2 regions of the Aliamphritea ceti genome follow, and region 1 is predicted to be linked to the other one. Evidence: predicted binding sites of a transcription regulator. Region 1 holds the regulator's gene; the other holds the start of a gene.

The links. The regulator sigma-54, encoded in region 1, starts transcription at its own class of promoters, with help from an activator protein. The targets are predictions, from matches to a motif close to TGGCACNNNNNTTGCTNT.
Region 2: a site for sigma-54 is predicted at 3,612-3,629, ahead of flgF (flagellar basal-body rod protein FlgF). Genes of this name have one in related genera too.

Annotation. Positions count from the first base shown of each region.
Region 1 covers NZ_AP025282.1:1,352,769-1,360,385, reverse strand. The annotation lists gene lptA (lipopolysaccharide transport periplasmic protein LptA) at 1-51, shown strand, start outside; gene lptB (LPS export ABC transporter ATP-binding protein) at 51-776, shown strand; gene OCU49_RS06205 (RNA polymerase factor sigma-54) at 816-2,324, shown strand; gene hpf (ribosome hibernation-promoting factor, HPF/YfiA family) at 2,370-2,660, shown strand; gene ptsN (PTS IIA-like nitrogen regulatory protein PtsN) at 2,679-3,140, shown strand; gene rapZ (RNase adapter RapZ) at 3,142-4,008, shown strand; gene OCU49_RS06185 (HPr family phosphocarrier protein) at 4,070-4,339, shown strand; gene mgtE (magnesium transporter) at 4,469-5,818, shown strand; gene yjgA (ribosome biogenesis factor YjgA) at 5,858-6,400, shown strand; gene OCU49_RS06170 (YhdP family protein) at 6,424-7,617, opposite strand, start outside.
Region 2 covers NZ_AP025282.1:4,571,449-4,579,065, reverse strand. The annotation lists gene flgB (flagellar basal body rod protein FlgB) at 1-50, shown strand, start outside; gene flgC (flagellar basal body rod protein FlgC) at 53-487, shown strand; gene OCU49_RS20680 (flagellar hook capping FlgD N-terminal domain-containing protein) at 526-1,203, shown strand; gene OCU49_RS20675 (flagellar hook-basal body complex protein) at 1,218-3,548, shown strand; gene flgF (flagellar basal-body rod protein FlgF) at 3,694-4,437, shown strand; gene flgG (flagellar basal-body rod protein FlgG) at 4,531-5,319, shown strand; gene flgH (flagellar basal body L-ring protein FlgH) at 5,339-6,013, shown strand; gene OCU49_RS20655 (flagellar basal body P-ring protein FlgI) at 6,028-7,119, shown strand; gene flgJ (flagellar assembly peptidoglycan hydrolase FlgJ) at 7,121-7,617, shown strand, end outside.

The DNA.
Region 1 (7,617 bases):
CGGGTAATTATGGTGATTCAGCCTAAAGCAACTCAGAGCGACACTAATTAATGAGTAGCTTAGAAGCTCTTAACCTGGCCAAGAGTTACAAAGGCCGGTCAGTTGTAAAAGATGTCTCCCTGCACATTGAACGTGGCCAGATTGTTGGGTTACTTGGCCCTAACGGCGCAGGTAAAACTACCTGTTTCTATATGATTGTCGGTTTAGTAGATGCTGACAAGGGCACTATCCAGCTCGATGGTCAGGACCTCACCAGACAAGCTATGCATAATCGTGCCCGAAAAGGCATTGGCTACCTTCCTCAGGAAGCATCCATTTTTCGGAAGCTGAGCGTTCGCAATAATATTATGGCGATTCTCGAGACCCGCCCTGAACTTAACAAACAGCAACGCGAAGAAAAACTTTCAGAGTTACTGGAAGAGTTTCACGTAACACATCTGGCTGATAGCCTAGGTATGAGCCTGTCAGGCGGTGAACGTCGGCGGGTTGAAATTGCCCGTGCGCTGGCAACCGAACCTAGCTTTATCCTGCTGGATGAACCTTTCGCTGGCGTAGACCCTATTTCAGTTACAGATATAAAAGCAACAATCAAACACCTGCAAAGTAAAAACATTGGTATTCTGATTACTGACCACAATGTTCGCGAAACTTTAGACATTTGTGAACAGGCATATATCGTCAGTGAAGGATATATCCTTGCCGCTGGCGCACCAGAAGATATACTGAGTAATCAGCAAGTGAAGCAGGCATATCTTGGCGAGCAGTTCCGTCTGTAGTTTTCACCCCTTCTTTATCTGACAGGTACAAGCAGTTATATGAAACAAGCGTTACAACTGAAGATTGGCCAGCACCTTACGATGACCCCGCAATTGCAGCAGGCGATTCGGCTGTTACAACTGTCAACGCTTGATTTGCAACAGGAAATCCAGGAAGCTCTCGACTCAAATCCAATGCTGGAAGTTGGCGAGGAAGATTCGTCCGAAAGCAATGAAGCAAAAACGGAGCACGATGCTGACTCCCCTGCCAAGCAGGAAACGACCGAAACAGTTAGCGCTGAGCCTGAAGAAACCCATGTCGCGGACAGCGACTGGAGCGAAGACATTCCAGACGAACTGGCAACTGACAGCCAGTGGGAAGACACCTTTCAGACGGCGACTCCCAGCAGCTCCACCAGCAATAACGACTTCAGTGACAGCAACTTTGAAGCTAACGACACAGCCGTTGAAACCCTTCAGGATCATCTAAATTGGCAGCTTAACCTTACGCCAATGAGCGAACTGGATCAGTTAATCGCGACGAATATCATTGATGGTATTACCCCTGATGGCTACCTGAGTATCGAACTGGAAGCGATCCACGAGCACTTTATAAGTCAGGACGACCAGTTCTTACAAGAAACTGAATTGGATGAAATTGAAGCAGTACTTCGCCGAGTACAGCAATTTGATCCACCAGGCGTTGCTGCCCGAGACTTGAGTGAATGCCTGATGCTGCAACTTAATCAGCTGCCGGCAGACACTGCTTACCTCAAAGAAACACGCAAAGTTGTCAGCCAATACCTGCCCATCCTTGGCAATCATGACTACAAATTATTAATGCGTAAAACCCGCCTGAAAGAACCTCAGTTACAGGCAGTAGTTGCTCTGATCCAGACACTTAATCCAAAACCTGGCGCCAGCATTACAACTACACATTCAGAGTATGTAATTCCTGATGTATTCGTCAGCCAAGATAAAGGTATATGGCAAGTCCGGCTAAGTCCGGAAGCATCCCCCCGCCTGCGCATAAACGACAGCTATGCAGATTTAATTAAGCGCGCAGATAACAGCCCGGATAATACCTATCTGAAAAGTCATTTACAGGAAGCCCGCTGGTTTATAAAAAGCATTCTCAGCCGTAATGAAACTTTACTCAAAGTAACCCGGGAAATTGTTGCCCGTCAGCAAGACTTCCTGGAAGAAGGCGAAGAAGCCATGCGACCAATGGTACTGCACGATATTGCCGAAGCTGTCGATATGCATGAATCAACCATTTCCAGAGTTACAACCCAAAAGTACATGCATACCCCAAGGGGTATTTTCGAACTAAAATATTTTTTCTCCAGTCACGTCAGTACCGACGGCGGTGGAACCTGTTCTTCTACTGCAATACGTGCACTGATTAAAAAACTGGTTGCAGCTGAAAGCCCTGCAAAACCACTGAGTGACAATAAGATTACTCAACTGCTGGATGAGCAGGGAATTAAAGTCGCCCGACGAACCATTGCTAAATATCGCGAGTCTTTGAACATTCCACCTTCAAATGAGCGAAAGCGTCTGGTTTAATGAAATTACGGATTATGTCCGTAATGCACTAACAAGGAGATTGCCATGCAAATCAATATTTCTGGTCACCATGTTGAACTGACAGATTCACTGAGCAACTATGTGCACAGCAAATTCAGTAAGCTGGAACGTCACTTTGACAACATCACCAATGCTCAGGTAACTCTGAGCATAGAAAAGAGCCGGCAGAAGGCTGAAGGTGATGTTCACGTAGCCGGTGGCCAACTGTTCGCGACACACGAACACGATGACATGTATGCAGCAATTGATGGCCTGATTGACAAGCTCGATCGACAGGTTATCAAACATAAAGAAAAACTTAAGAATCACAAATAGCAACGTTTCTGAAACCATATGTTAATCAAAGATCTACTCAGCCCCTCAAGAGTGCTCCACGCTCTTGAGGGCGGCAGTAAAAAACGCACCCTAGAACTCATCAGTCAAACTATCTCTCAGCAACTGGACGATCTTGAGGAAGAAGACATTTTCTCAGGCCTGATTGGTCGCGAACGCCTCGGAAGTACAGGTATTGGAGAAGGTGTTGCAATACCTCATTGCAGACTGGATAACTATAGCCAGGTCGTAGGCTGTCTTGTTCAGCTGGCCAAACCCATCGACTTTGATGCAATTGACGGCGCTCCGGTTGATTTACTATTCGTCCTGCTAGTACCGGCAGACGCCTGTGATAAGCATCTGCAGACGCTAGGTAACCTGGCCGAATTATTCAGTCAGGCAGAATTTCGCCAGCAACTGCGCAACGCACCTTCAGCTGAAGCACTGCTAGAAATCGCAACTCATTACAAGGTTGATAACTGATATGAAACTTGTGGTGATAAGCGGCCGCTCAGGGTCTGGCAAAAGCACAGCCCTCCAGGCCCTGGAAGACATTGGCTTTTATTGCATCGATAACTTGCCAGCACAGCTGTTACCACAACTGATAACCCGACCACCGGAAAAACCTAGCCAGGACGCCCCAAAGACACTGTTGGCAGTCAGCATAGATGCCCGAAACCCACTCAGTAACCTTGAAGAGTTTCCGGCAATCTTCAAAAAATTGCGGGCTAACCAACAGGTAAGCTGCGAACTTTTATACCTTGATAGCAGTGAAGAGATTCTCCTCAAACGCTACAGCGCTACGCGTCGCAAACACCCTCTTTCAGATGATCAACTCAGCTTAAAAGACGCCATCGCTTATGAGCGCGAATTGCTTAGTCCGTTAGCAGTACTCGCTGACTTACGCCTAGACACTACACGCCTCTCTCTGTATCAGCTTCGCGACAGCATCAAACTGCGCATTATGCAAAAACAGGAACAGGGGCTTTCCATACAGTTTGAGTCCTTCGGTTTCAAGCACGGCTTACCGCTGGATCTGGACTTCACCTACGATGTACGCTGCCTACCTAACCCTTACTGGCTCCCACCATTACGGGAATACACTGGCTTACAGCAACCGGTTATCGACTTCCTGAGCCAGGAAAGTGAAGTAAAAGAAATGCTCGCAGATATCACCGCATATCTGGAAAAATGGTTACCTGTTTTCGAGAAAAATAACCGTAGCTATGTCACTATCGGTATTGGCTGCACCGGCGGGCACCATCGCTCGGTATTTATTGCCGAACAGCTGACTAGCCATTTCAGACGAACTATGGATAATGTCCATGTCAGGCATCGTGAACTGCCTTAAGGAATTCAGACTCTTCAGATGCCAGCCTGGCAACTGAATAACCAGAGGTGCATATAATTTTATGCAGGAACAACAACTTACCATTATCAACAAACTCGGCTTACATGCCCGGGCTGCCGCTAAGCTGATTAACCTAACCAGCAAATTTAGCTGCGACATTCAGCTGGCTAAAGACGGCCGTCAGGTAGATGGCAAAAGTATTATGTCGGTAATGATGCTCGCCGCCAGCAAAGGCACCGAGCTGACAATCAGCACTGACGGTGAAGACGAACAGGAAGCACTTAGTGCTATTGTTGAACTGATCAACAACCGATTCGACGAAGCAGAATAACCCAGTTACTGTTCCACCTCCTGCAATCATCCCTTATCCCTTGAAAAACAATCCGCTATAATAGGCCCTCACCGGTCTTATACCGGATACTCTCTCCCGTCATTTTATCCGGTAAAGCAGAGGTACTTGATGATCGAAACCACTGAAAGAACAGATCTAGATAAACTCTCAGAAGCTGTGGAAAGTGGTGAGTTCAAGCAAATACGCTATACCCTCAACAATACTCTGCGGCCTTCTGAAGTTGCACATCTACTGGAAAAATCCCCGCCAAAAGAACGGCGCTTACTCTGGAGCCTGATTCACCAGGAGCTGGAAGCAGATGTTCTTCAGGACCTGGGGGATGACGTTCGTACTGAAATTCTCAGCCAGATGGATGCGCATGAAGTACTAGCCATTACTGAAGCCCTAGAAACTGATGACATGGCCGATGTAATCCAGCAATTACCAGAAACGCTCACCCGGGAAATTCTGCGTTCTATGGGCAGCCAGAACCGGGAACGCCTGGAAGCGGTCCTGTCTTACCCGGAAGATACAGCCGGCGGCCTGATGAATACCGATACAATTACGGTACGTCCGGATATCAGCGTAGAGACTGCACTGCGTTTTTTACGGCGGCATGATGAGTTGCCGGATATGACCGACAGCCTGTTCGTCGTGAACCGCAGAGATGAATACATCGGTAACCTGCCACTTACGCGCATGCTAGTAAGCGACCCAACGATCACTGTTCGGGAAATCATGTTCACAGATGCCGAACCCATCGAAGCTGAAATGCCCGATGATAAAGTTGCACAACTGTTTGAACAGGAAGACCTTGTATCAGCTCCTGTTGTTGACGAAAACAACAAACTTCTTGGCCGTATTACTATCGATGACGTGGTTGATGTAATACGTGAAGATGCTGATCACTCGCTGATGAGTATGGCAGGCCTGGATGATGACGAAGATACCTTCGCGCCAATCATGAAAACTACCAGACGCAGGGCTGTCTGGTTAGGCGTCAATCTGATTACTGCCTTTATAGCCTCTGCTGTCATTGGTATTTTTGAAGATACAATCGACAAGGTCGTAGCGCTGGCAGTACTCATGCCGATAGTCGCAAGTATGGGTGGTATAGCCGGCAGCCAGGCTTTAACACTGGTGATACGGGGTCAGGCACTCGGTCACGTTGAGCGCTCCAATGCAGGCTGGCTGCTTAACCGTGAACTTGTCGTCGGCACCGTAAACGGTATTCTTTGGGCGGTTGTTGTCGCCATTATTGCTGTATTATGGTTCCAGGATACCACCATAGGCCTGATTATCGGCTGTGCCATTGTTATCAACTTGATAGCCGCCGCACTCGCCGGCACTATGCTACCTATTATTCTTAAGGCCTGGGGAATAGACCCGGCACTGGCTGGTAGCGTATTACTGACAACCATTACCGATGTAGTAGGCTTCTTTGCCTTTCTCGGTCTGGCAACCTTCTTCTATAGTTAGTGGTAGATAACCGCTAACCCCTTTAGTTAAGTGGACATTATGAGTAACGAATATTTCCCAGATTCTGACGAGCAAATTAATGATGACGAGGAATGGGTATCTAAAACCCAACGCAAACGTGAAGTCGAAGCTCAACAGGAGCTAGGCGCTAAAATCACGTTATTGAACAAAGAACAGGTTGAACAGGTACCTATGAGTGATGAGCTTCGCGCAGCTATTGCCGAAGCAGCTCGCCTTCAGCCTCGCTCGGAAGCCATTCGCAGGCATTTACAATACATTGGCCGCATAATGCGTAACGAAGATACCGAAGCCATTGAGGCCGCTCTGGATCGCTTTGAAGCAGGTAAGCAGGCACACGCTCAGATCTTTAAAAAGCTGGAACGCTGGCGTGACCGTCTGATTTTAGGCGACAACAGTGATCTGCAAGCATACTTAAATGAAGATGGCGGTGCCGATATTCAGCACTTGCGTCAGCTCTTACGTAACGCTAAGAAAGAACAGGCTCAGGAAAAGCCACCAGTCGCTGCCCGCAAACTGTTCAAATACCTGCGCGAACGGGCAGAATCTCAGCTACAACTTTAAACAATGCGAACAACAGGCGCAGATTAGTTCTCAACAACACCCTGCGCCTGTTTATTACCCGACACGATCAACTCCAGCTGCGGATCACTCCAATCCCCTTCCATCCGATAACGAACCGCTGCCACCTGCTGCTTAATCTCATCACCAAATAGCTTATCAATAATAAATGCAGCACCCGCAACTTGTGGTGCGCCTAGCAACACCGCTGCTATCGTTAAATTATCAGTAACAGGTAAAGTAACCTGCATCTGCTTATTAAGCGTTTCAGTGACCAGATCTATTTCACCTGACAGCTCTATATCAGCGGATGGGCCATCCAGCGTTAGAGGCTCAACACTGGACGCAATTCCATTCTCAATACGATAACGCCCTTTCAACACATCAAAACTGACGCCTTTCGCAAACAGATCCTTAAAATCCAACCTCAAGCGACGGCCTAAAGTATTTAAATTTAAAATACCAAAAATACGCAGAAAGTTTCCGGATGTGCCACTTTCAATCAGCCGGCCTTTCTCAGCAACAAAATCAAGTCCGCCCCGCAAGCGCGCCAAACTAAATTGCCATGGTGCACCGGGCCAGAACATCTTGGTATCGGAGCGAAAAACATTTGTTTCCAGAACCTCCTGATAGCCTGCGGTCATAAGGCTCTGGCCAACATTTTCACCACGCAGACTAAGCCGCATCTCTGATTGTGAAGGCGCTCCTGCAGACCAGCGTATATCGCCTTTAATCTCTAACTGATCCATTCTTCCGTAAAGGTCATTAATAACAGTATCGCCATCCTGATTACGCAGGTTAAACCCCCACTGCCCCCAACGCTTACCGTTATAAACTAACTGATCAACCTTCACATCAGCAGCGGGAAGCTCTCCGGGCCTGATTCCAGAATCGACGAAAGGCTCAACTGCCAGCTTATTCTCGTCAGACGAGGGGATAAGCGCATCGAAATCAATATATGTCAGATCGACATCATAAGGACTATTAATATCACTATACGTAAGGGTGCCCTGCACTGCAGAACTGTCAATACTCAACCGGCGCTGCTGACCAAAATCCCGCAATCCCAGGCGAACATCTTTTAATTCCGTACCACCAAATCTCAAAGCAGTAAAAGTCATATCCAATTCAGATATCGAATCAAGCGTACCAGTCGGCATCACGGCAACTTCATTGGCAGTGGATTTTTCATCAGAAAGGAATCCACTTTTGGCCAAAAA
Region 2 (7,617 bases), 2.0 Mb from region 1:
TTCTTGATAAAAAATTCAAGGGATTAAAAAGCGCGATTAAGGGTGAATAATTATGTCATTGTCTAATATTTTTGATATCGCCGGTTCGGCAATGAGTGCTCAGACAGTTCGTCTGAATACGACTGCCAGTAACATGGCCAATGCGGACAGTGTAAGCAGTAGTTATGGTGAAACTTATCGTGCTCGAAAGGCTGTTTTTGAGCTTGGAAGACAAAATGAAATGCAGCCGGGTGTACCGCTAGGTACGCAGGCTGGTCAGGGGGTTGAAGTTGCGGGAATTGTTGAGAGTGATGCGCCGTTGCGTCAGGAATACAACCCGAATCACCCAATGGCAAACGAAGATGGATATGTTTTTTATCCTAACGTAAACGTTGTAGAAGAGATGGCAGATATGATTTCTGCTTCTCGTTCATTTCAGATCAATGCTGAAATTATGAATACTGCGAAGCAAATGACGCAGCGGGCGCTGACCTTGGGTCAGGGTTGATAGTGTCGGGCTACGTGAGAGTTCAGAGGTAATTAGTTATGGCTACTATTAATACGAATCAAACGACATCTAGTGTCTACGATCAGATTAATGCGCAGAATAAATCGCAGTCGACTCAGACGTCTCAGACATCCAGTGACAGTGATATGTTCATGCAGCTGATGATCGCACAGTTGCAAAATCAGGACCCTACCAGTCCGGCAGAAACCAACGATTTCATGCAACAAATATCCAGCATGAGTCAGGTTGAGAGCATTAATAATCTGAATGTAACGATGAATAACCTGTCGAATTCGCTGCTGTCTAGTCAGTCAGCGCTTCAGGCATCATCTATGGTTGGGCAAAACGTTTATGCCAAAACAGATGTAGCAACCATTACTGCGGATAATAAAGATGTGAAAGGCATTATTGAATTGCCGATCTCAACAACGAATCTACGTGTTTCAATTTATGACAGTAACGGTGCGAAAATTGAAACGCTGGATTTGGGCGCTAAGAATGCCGGTGATCTTAATTTTGCCTGGAATGCCGGTGATGCTGCTTCCGGGGATTACCGTGTAGTGGCTGAGGCAGCAACCGCAGATGGCTATAAAGTTGCTAACAGTTATCTGTCGTATAACGTCAACAGTGTGACCCTTGGGCAAAACGGTGTTGGCATGAAATTGAATACTGACGCCGGATCTATTGCGTTTAGTGACATCAAGCAGATTGGTTAAGGCGGGAGAGTAACATGGCGGGTTTTAATACTGCGATTACAGGTTTAAAAGCAGCAACAACCGATCTGGATGTGACAGGTAATAACATTGCTAACTCCAGCACCATCGGTTTCAAATCATCCCGGACTGAGTTTGGTGATATTTATGCAACGGCTGTTGTTGGTGCGGGTTCAAGTAATGTTGCCGGTTCAGGTGTAATTGTTACGGATATCGCCCAGGACTTTCAGGCGGGCACCATTGAATTCACAAATAACAATCTGGATTTGGCAATTAACGGATCTGGATTCTTCCAGTTAGATGATGGCCAGGGAGGTGTGAGTTATACCCGAGCGGGTGCATTTGAGCTGGATAAAGATGGATTTGTTGTTTCAAAGTCAGGTAAGAAGCTTCAGGGTTACGGGTTGGATAGTGATGGTAACCGCTTGCCGATTGGTGATCTGGCAGTGACTCAGAAAGAGAGTCCGCCAAAGGCGACAGAAGATATTAATTTATCTTTTAACGTTGATGATCGTTTAGATGCAGGTGTTTTGACGCAGCCTTATAACAGAGATAATCCAGCGACCTTTTCTTACAGTACTACAGTGCGTACGTTTGACAGTCTTGGTAACGAGCATACGATTAAGTTCAATATGGTTGAGCAACCACCTATTCGAGAAGTGCAAACGCTTAACTTTTCTGGAGCAACGCCTCCCAATGTAGCGGGTGGTACAGTTGTCATTAGTGGTCAGACAATTGATAAGGATGTGTTACGAAGCGGTATTGGGCTAGATCCTGATGGTACGCTGGTAGATGGTGATTATCGTTTTCCTGGTCAGGTTCAGGCAATGACAATTACTGGCTCTGGTGCAGGTGTAACGGGTGTGGATATTGCGCTTGGTACTTACACGGTTAACTTAACGGGTATCACCACTACCGGTACGAATGCGGACTTAGGTGATCAGTTAGAAACATCAGCGCAAACGATTATTGATGATTACAATGCGAACTTGCCAGCAGGTCAGCCACGTTTAATCAATATAATTAATGATCCTGCTAACTCAGCTGTTGTGTATTTTCAGTTCGATGATTCCGAGTCTGCGCCTGCTACCAGTATTTCAGGTGCGACGGGCGGTGTTGTTACTGAAACAACCGCAATGAACGACTTTGGCAGTGAAGTTCAGTCGTTGCTAAATGCTGATACTCGTGTGCGTTCTGTGCAAGTTGCTGCAGATGGCGAGTCTTTAGATATTCGTTTTAAAGCTTCTGCTTCAGATGTTGATGATATTCAGTTGCGTGATGGTGCGGGTAACCTGATAACGGATGTTGCTATAACATCGGCTAACTTGGCAGCAAGCGAATCTCATACGTATGCATTTAACAGTGCTGCTTTTGCAAGTGGGACTTTGGATGCGTCACCTTCGATAACAATCGGTGGTATTTCTATTCAGTTAGATACTGCGGATACTCAGGAAACAATTGCTTCAAAAATTGCTGCAAATCAGGCGGCAATCTTAGATGCTAATCCTGATGTTGCATCCGTTGCGTTCAATGCTTCTAACCAGTTGGTGGTTACTTATAAGCCAGAGTCCGGTGATGTGCCGAACGATATATTGGCAGTGGACTTTGGTGATGGTTCTACCACGACTCCGGGTACTCAGCCAGTAATGGCTATATCAACCATTGATTCAGGTGATAACTCCTATGAAGGGGTTTACCGGATGTATGCTTACCTTAACGGGACAGAAACTCTTGATATAGGTAAAGCGCCAGATCCAGGTGAGCCGGGCGGTACTTCAGAGACCGGGCCTATATTGGTGACATTTAACTCAACCAATGGTTTGCTTAGTTCGGTTAACGGTGTGAATGTACCGATCGGTGGTACTGCGCCAAGTATTTCAATTACGGGTGCTGACCCGGCTGATCCGACTACGGTTATTGACCTGGATATTACAAATACGACTCAGTTTGCCTCTGCGTCTATTGTAAAAGCAGCGACACAGGATGGTTATACCAAAGGGGATTTGATTGGTGTGACATTCGCTGAAACCGGTGAAATGGTCGCCAGTTTCTCAAATGGACAGACGCAAAATCTGGGCGTAGTTGCATTTGCTACCTTTGAAAATCAGTCAGGCTTGCAGCCTTCAGGTGATACGGAGTGGATTGCAACCCTGACTTCAGGCGATGCAATTTTGAACCCACCGGGTACCGGGTTGAATGGTAATTTACGTTCGGCGGCTTTAGAGCAATCGAATGTGGATCTTTCCAGTGAATTGGTGCGGCTGATTGAAGCGCAGCGAAACTTCCAGGCAAACTCCAAGACCTTAGAGACGCTGAATACCGTTACTCAGGCAATACTTCAGATCTAAATACTCTGTTTATTTTCCTTATACCCGGCCGGTTCTTAACCTGCTGGGTATTTCTGCTTATGTTGGCACACTAATTGCTTTTTTATATGTATTGTAAAAAGCGGCAATCTGTCACCGCTAGTGTTGATGCATAGAGAGGTAAGTAATGGATAAGGTGCTGTATCTGGCCATGAGTGGGGCGACCGAGAATATGCGCTCCCAGCATGCGCACTCAAACAATCTTGCCAACGTAAATACTACCGGCTTTAAAACTGATTTGGCTCAGGCAAGAGCTATGCCTGTATATGGCGATGGCTTGCCATCCAGGGTTTATGCCATGAGCGAGCGCCCTGCGACTGACATTAGTTCCGGAGTACTTACGCCTACAGGGCGGGATCTGGATGTGGCTATCGAGGGTGATGGTTGGTTTTCAGTGATTGGTGCGGATGGTCAGGAAGCTTATACCCGCTCGGGTGAGTTTACGGTTAATGCGCAAAATCAGTTGGTAACCGCTGGAGGAGCCCCTGTGATGGGGAATGGCGGTATTCCTATCACGTTACCTGCTTTTGAAAAACTGGATATCGGTGGTGATGGAACCATTACAGTTCAGCCATTAGGTGAAGGGCCGGAAGCGCTGGCGATTGTTGATCGGATAAAAGTGGTTAATCCTGAGCCCGGAACTTTATTTAAAGGCTTGGATTCTTTTATGCATACCGGCAATGCTGTGCCTTTGCCGCCGGCAAATGATGTCAAAGTTGTATCCGGTTTTCTCGAAACCAGTAACGTTAATTCTGTCGGTGAGCTTACGTCGATAATTTCTTTGTCACGGCAGTACGAGATGCAGGTGAAGATGATGAAGACGGCAGAAGAAAACTCCACTGCAGCGGCACGTATATTGCAAATGCAGTAATAGTATTCAATAAGTGATTGTTCGTTAACTATCGAGCATTACTGACTAAGAATAAAAAAGTAGCGGTTTGTACGCTACTCAGAGAGGTAAAAAATGAACAGTGCGTTATTTGTAGCGAAAACAGGTTTGTCTGCTCAGGATACAGCATTGCGGGTTATTTCGAACAACTTGGCAAACGTGAGTACTGTTGGTTTCAAGCGCGACAGAGCCGTGTTTGAGGATTTGATGTATCAGACACAGCGTCAGCCAGGTGCCGAATCTGCAGAAGGTTCTCAGTTGCCATCCGGCTTACAGCTGGGAACAGGTGTACGGATTGTTGGTACTCAAAAACTGTTTCAGGAAGGTTCGATTGAGAATACCGGAGATGCATTTGATGTTGCGATCAATGGCAGAAGAGGTTTTTTTCCGGTCACTTTGCCAACGGGCGACACCGGTTATACACGTCATGGTCAGTGGCAAATTAATTCTGATAATGAACTGGTAACAGCGGAAGGTTTTGTGTTGCAACCCGGCATAACGTTGCCTGCTGAAGTTCAGACTTTGACTATAGGTCAGGATGGACAGGTAACAGTCGTTACAGCAGGTAATACCGCGGCACAAAATATTGGCCAGATACAGTTGGCGGACTTTGTTAATCCGGCGGGGCTGGAAGCCATTGGTCAAAATATGTTTTTGGAGACCAATGCAAGTGGCGCACCTATTTTAAATAATCCGGGCGAAGGCGGTACCGGTGCGTTGTTGCAAGGTTCTCTTGAAGGTTCAAACGTCAATGCTGTTGAGGAACTGGTAAACCTTATTACGACACAGCGTGCTTATGAAGTGAACTCTAAAGTGATTTCGACTGCAGATGAAATGCTGTCGTTTGTAACGCAGCAACTGTAAGCCAGTTTGGGTGAATATCATGAATAAAATGTTGATTATCTTAGTTTCTGCTTTGGTGCTGTCCGGGTGTGTGAGTACGCCACCTAAACCGGATAATCCGCATTTTGCACCTATTCGTCCACAGGCTTTACAGACGCCTAAATCGGTTAATGGTTCTATTTTTAGCAGTGCGACAAATATTAATTTGTATGGTGACGGCCGGGCACATCGCGTGGGTGACATCATTACTGTTGTCTTGCAGGAAAGTACTTCGTCTCAGAAAAACAGTAAGACGGAAATTGATAAAAGTAATACGCAGACATTGGCGCAACCTACGTTGTTTGGCCAGGACCTGTCTATTGGTGGTAACCCTATATCGGCAAACTTTGGTGCCTCGACCACAGACTTTGATGGAGAGGGCAAAGTAAATATGAGTAACAGCCTGACGGGTAATATCTCCGTAACCATTCATGAAGTACTGGCCAACGGTGTACTGGTAGTGAAAGGTGAAAAGTGGCTGACCCTGAATCAGGGTGACGAGTATATCCGTGTTAGCGGCATTATTCGTCCTCAGGATATCAGTGCTAATAACACGGTTAACTCGACACAAATTGCTGATGCGCGTATTTCTTACAGTGGCACCGGAGCAGTGCATGACTCCAATACTATGGGGTGGTTATCGCAGTTCTTTATTGGTCAGTTGTGGCCGTTTTAATCAGGAGAAGGCAGATGCTTAGATCAATGATAGTAGTGGCTGTTTCGCTTCTGTTAAGTACAGGCGCAATTGCTGAACGGCTTAAAGATATATCAACAGTTGCGGGTGTGCGTAGCAACCAGTTGGTTGGATATGGTTTGGTTGTTGGCCTGGATGGTACAGGTGATAAAACGACGTTCACCTCAGCGACCTTTAGAAACATGTTGAATAATTTTGGCGTGGCAATTCCGCCTAATATTGATCCGGCATCAAAAAATATTGCAGCGGTGGCGATCCATACTGACTTGCCTCCGTTTGCTAAGCCGGGTCAGGTTATTGATGTGACGGTCTCTACTCTTGGTGATGCTAAGAGTTTGCGTGGCGGTAGCTTGATTATGTCTCCGCTTAAAGGTGCTGATGGTCAGGTTTATGCTTTAGCTCAGGGAAACTTGGTCGTCTCGGGCTTTGGTGTGCAAGGGGCTGATGGTTCACGGTTGTCTTTAAATGTGCCAAGCGTGGGGCGTATTCCAGGTGGTGCAACAGTAGAGCGTACAGTGCCTAACGCGTTTGCGCAGGGTGATAGTTTGGTGCTTAACCTGAATCATCCGGATTTTACGACCGCACGTCGTGTGTCTGAAACGGTTAACAGTCTGTTAGGGCCTGAGATGGCTAAAGCGATTGATGCGACATCTATCCGGGTTCGGGCTCCACGTGATCCGTCCCAGCGGGTATCTTTCCTGTCTGTATTAGAGAACCTCGACGTTCAGCCAGCGCAGGAAGTAGCTAAGGTCATTATTAATTCACGTACCGGTACCATCATTATTGGTCAGAATGTGCGGGTTTCGCCTGTTGCTATTACGCATGGTGGTATGACTGTTGCCATCAATGAAAACATCGACGTAAATCAGCCAGATCCTCTGTCGCAAGGTGAAACTATTGTCACGCCAAGGACGGGTATTGAAGTAGATGAAGGCAGCGGGCACATGTTTGAGTTTGCACCTGGTGCATCTCTTCAGGATATTGTCGAATCTGTGAATCAGGTAGGCGCAGCCCCTGGTGATTTGATGGCTATATTAGAAGCGCTACGCCAGGCCGGAGCGTTAAAAGCTGAGTTAGTGGTGATTTAAGATGAAGACTAACGCTAGTCAGAATGCACAGCTTTATACCGAGTTTGGTGAAATGAATAAGCTGCGTCAGCAAGCGAAGGAGAAAGATCCGGAAGCTTTGAAGGCGGTTGCCGAGCAGTTTGAACAGCTATTCATGAACATGATGATGAAGAGTATGCGTCAGGCTAATGATGCATTCAGCTCGGATAATCCTTTGAATTCCTCAAAGGTGAAGTTCTATCAGGACATGGCGGATACTCAGCTGACAAAGAACTTGTCGGAATCTGGTGGTATCGGCTTGGCAGATATTATTGTTAAACAGCTAAGCTCCGGTTATGGCATCGAAGTTGATCCTGGTGCAGATAAATCAAGCGAGAAACCTGAGCTTAGTGAGTCTGAGCAGATGCTAAGCAGAGCCTTCGACAGTACTGCAAGCGCGGCAGCTTCTGCAATTTTAGGACAGGCTCAACAACAGTCTGTTCGGAAGGCCGACAGTGCAGTGCCAAACGTAAGTGAGTC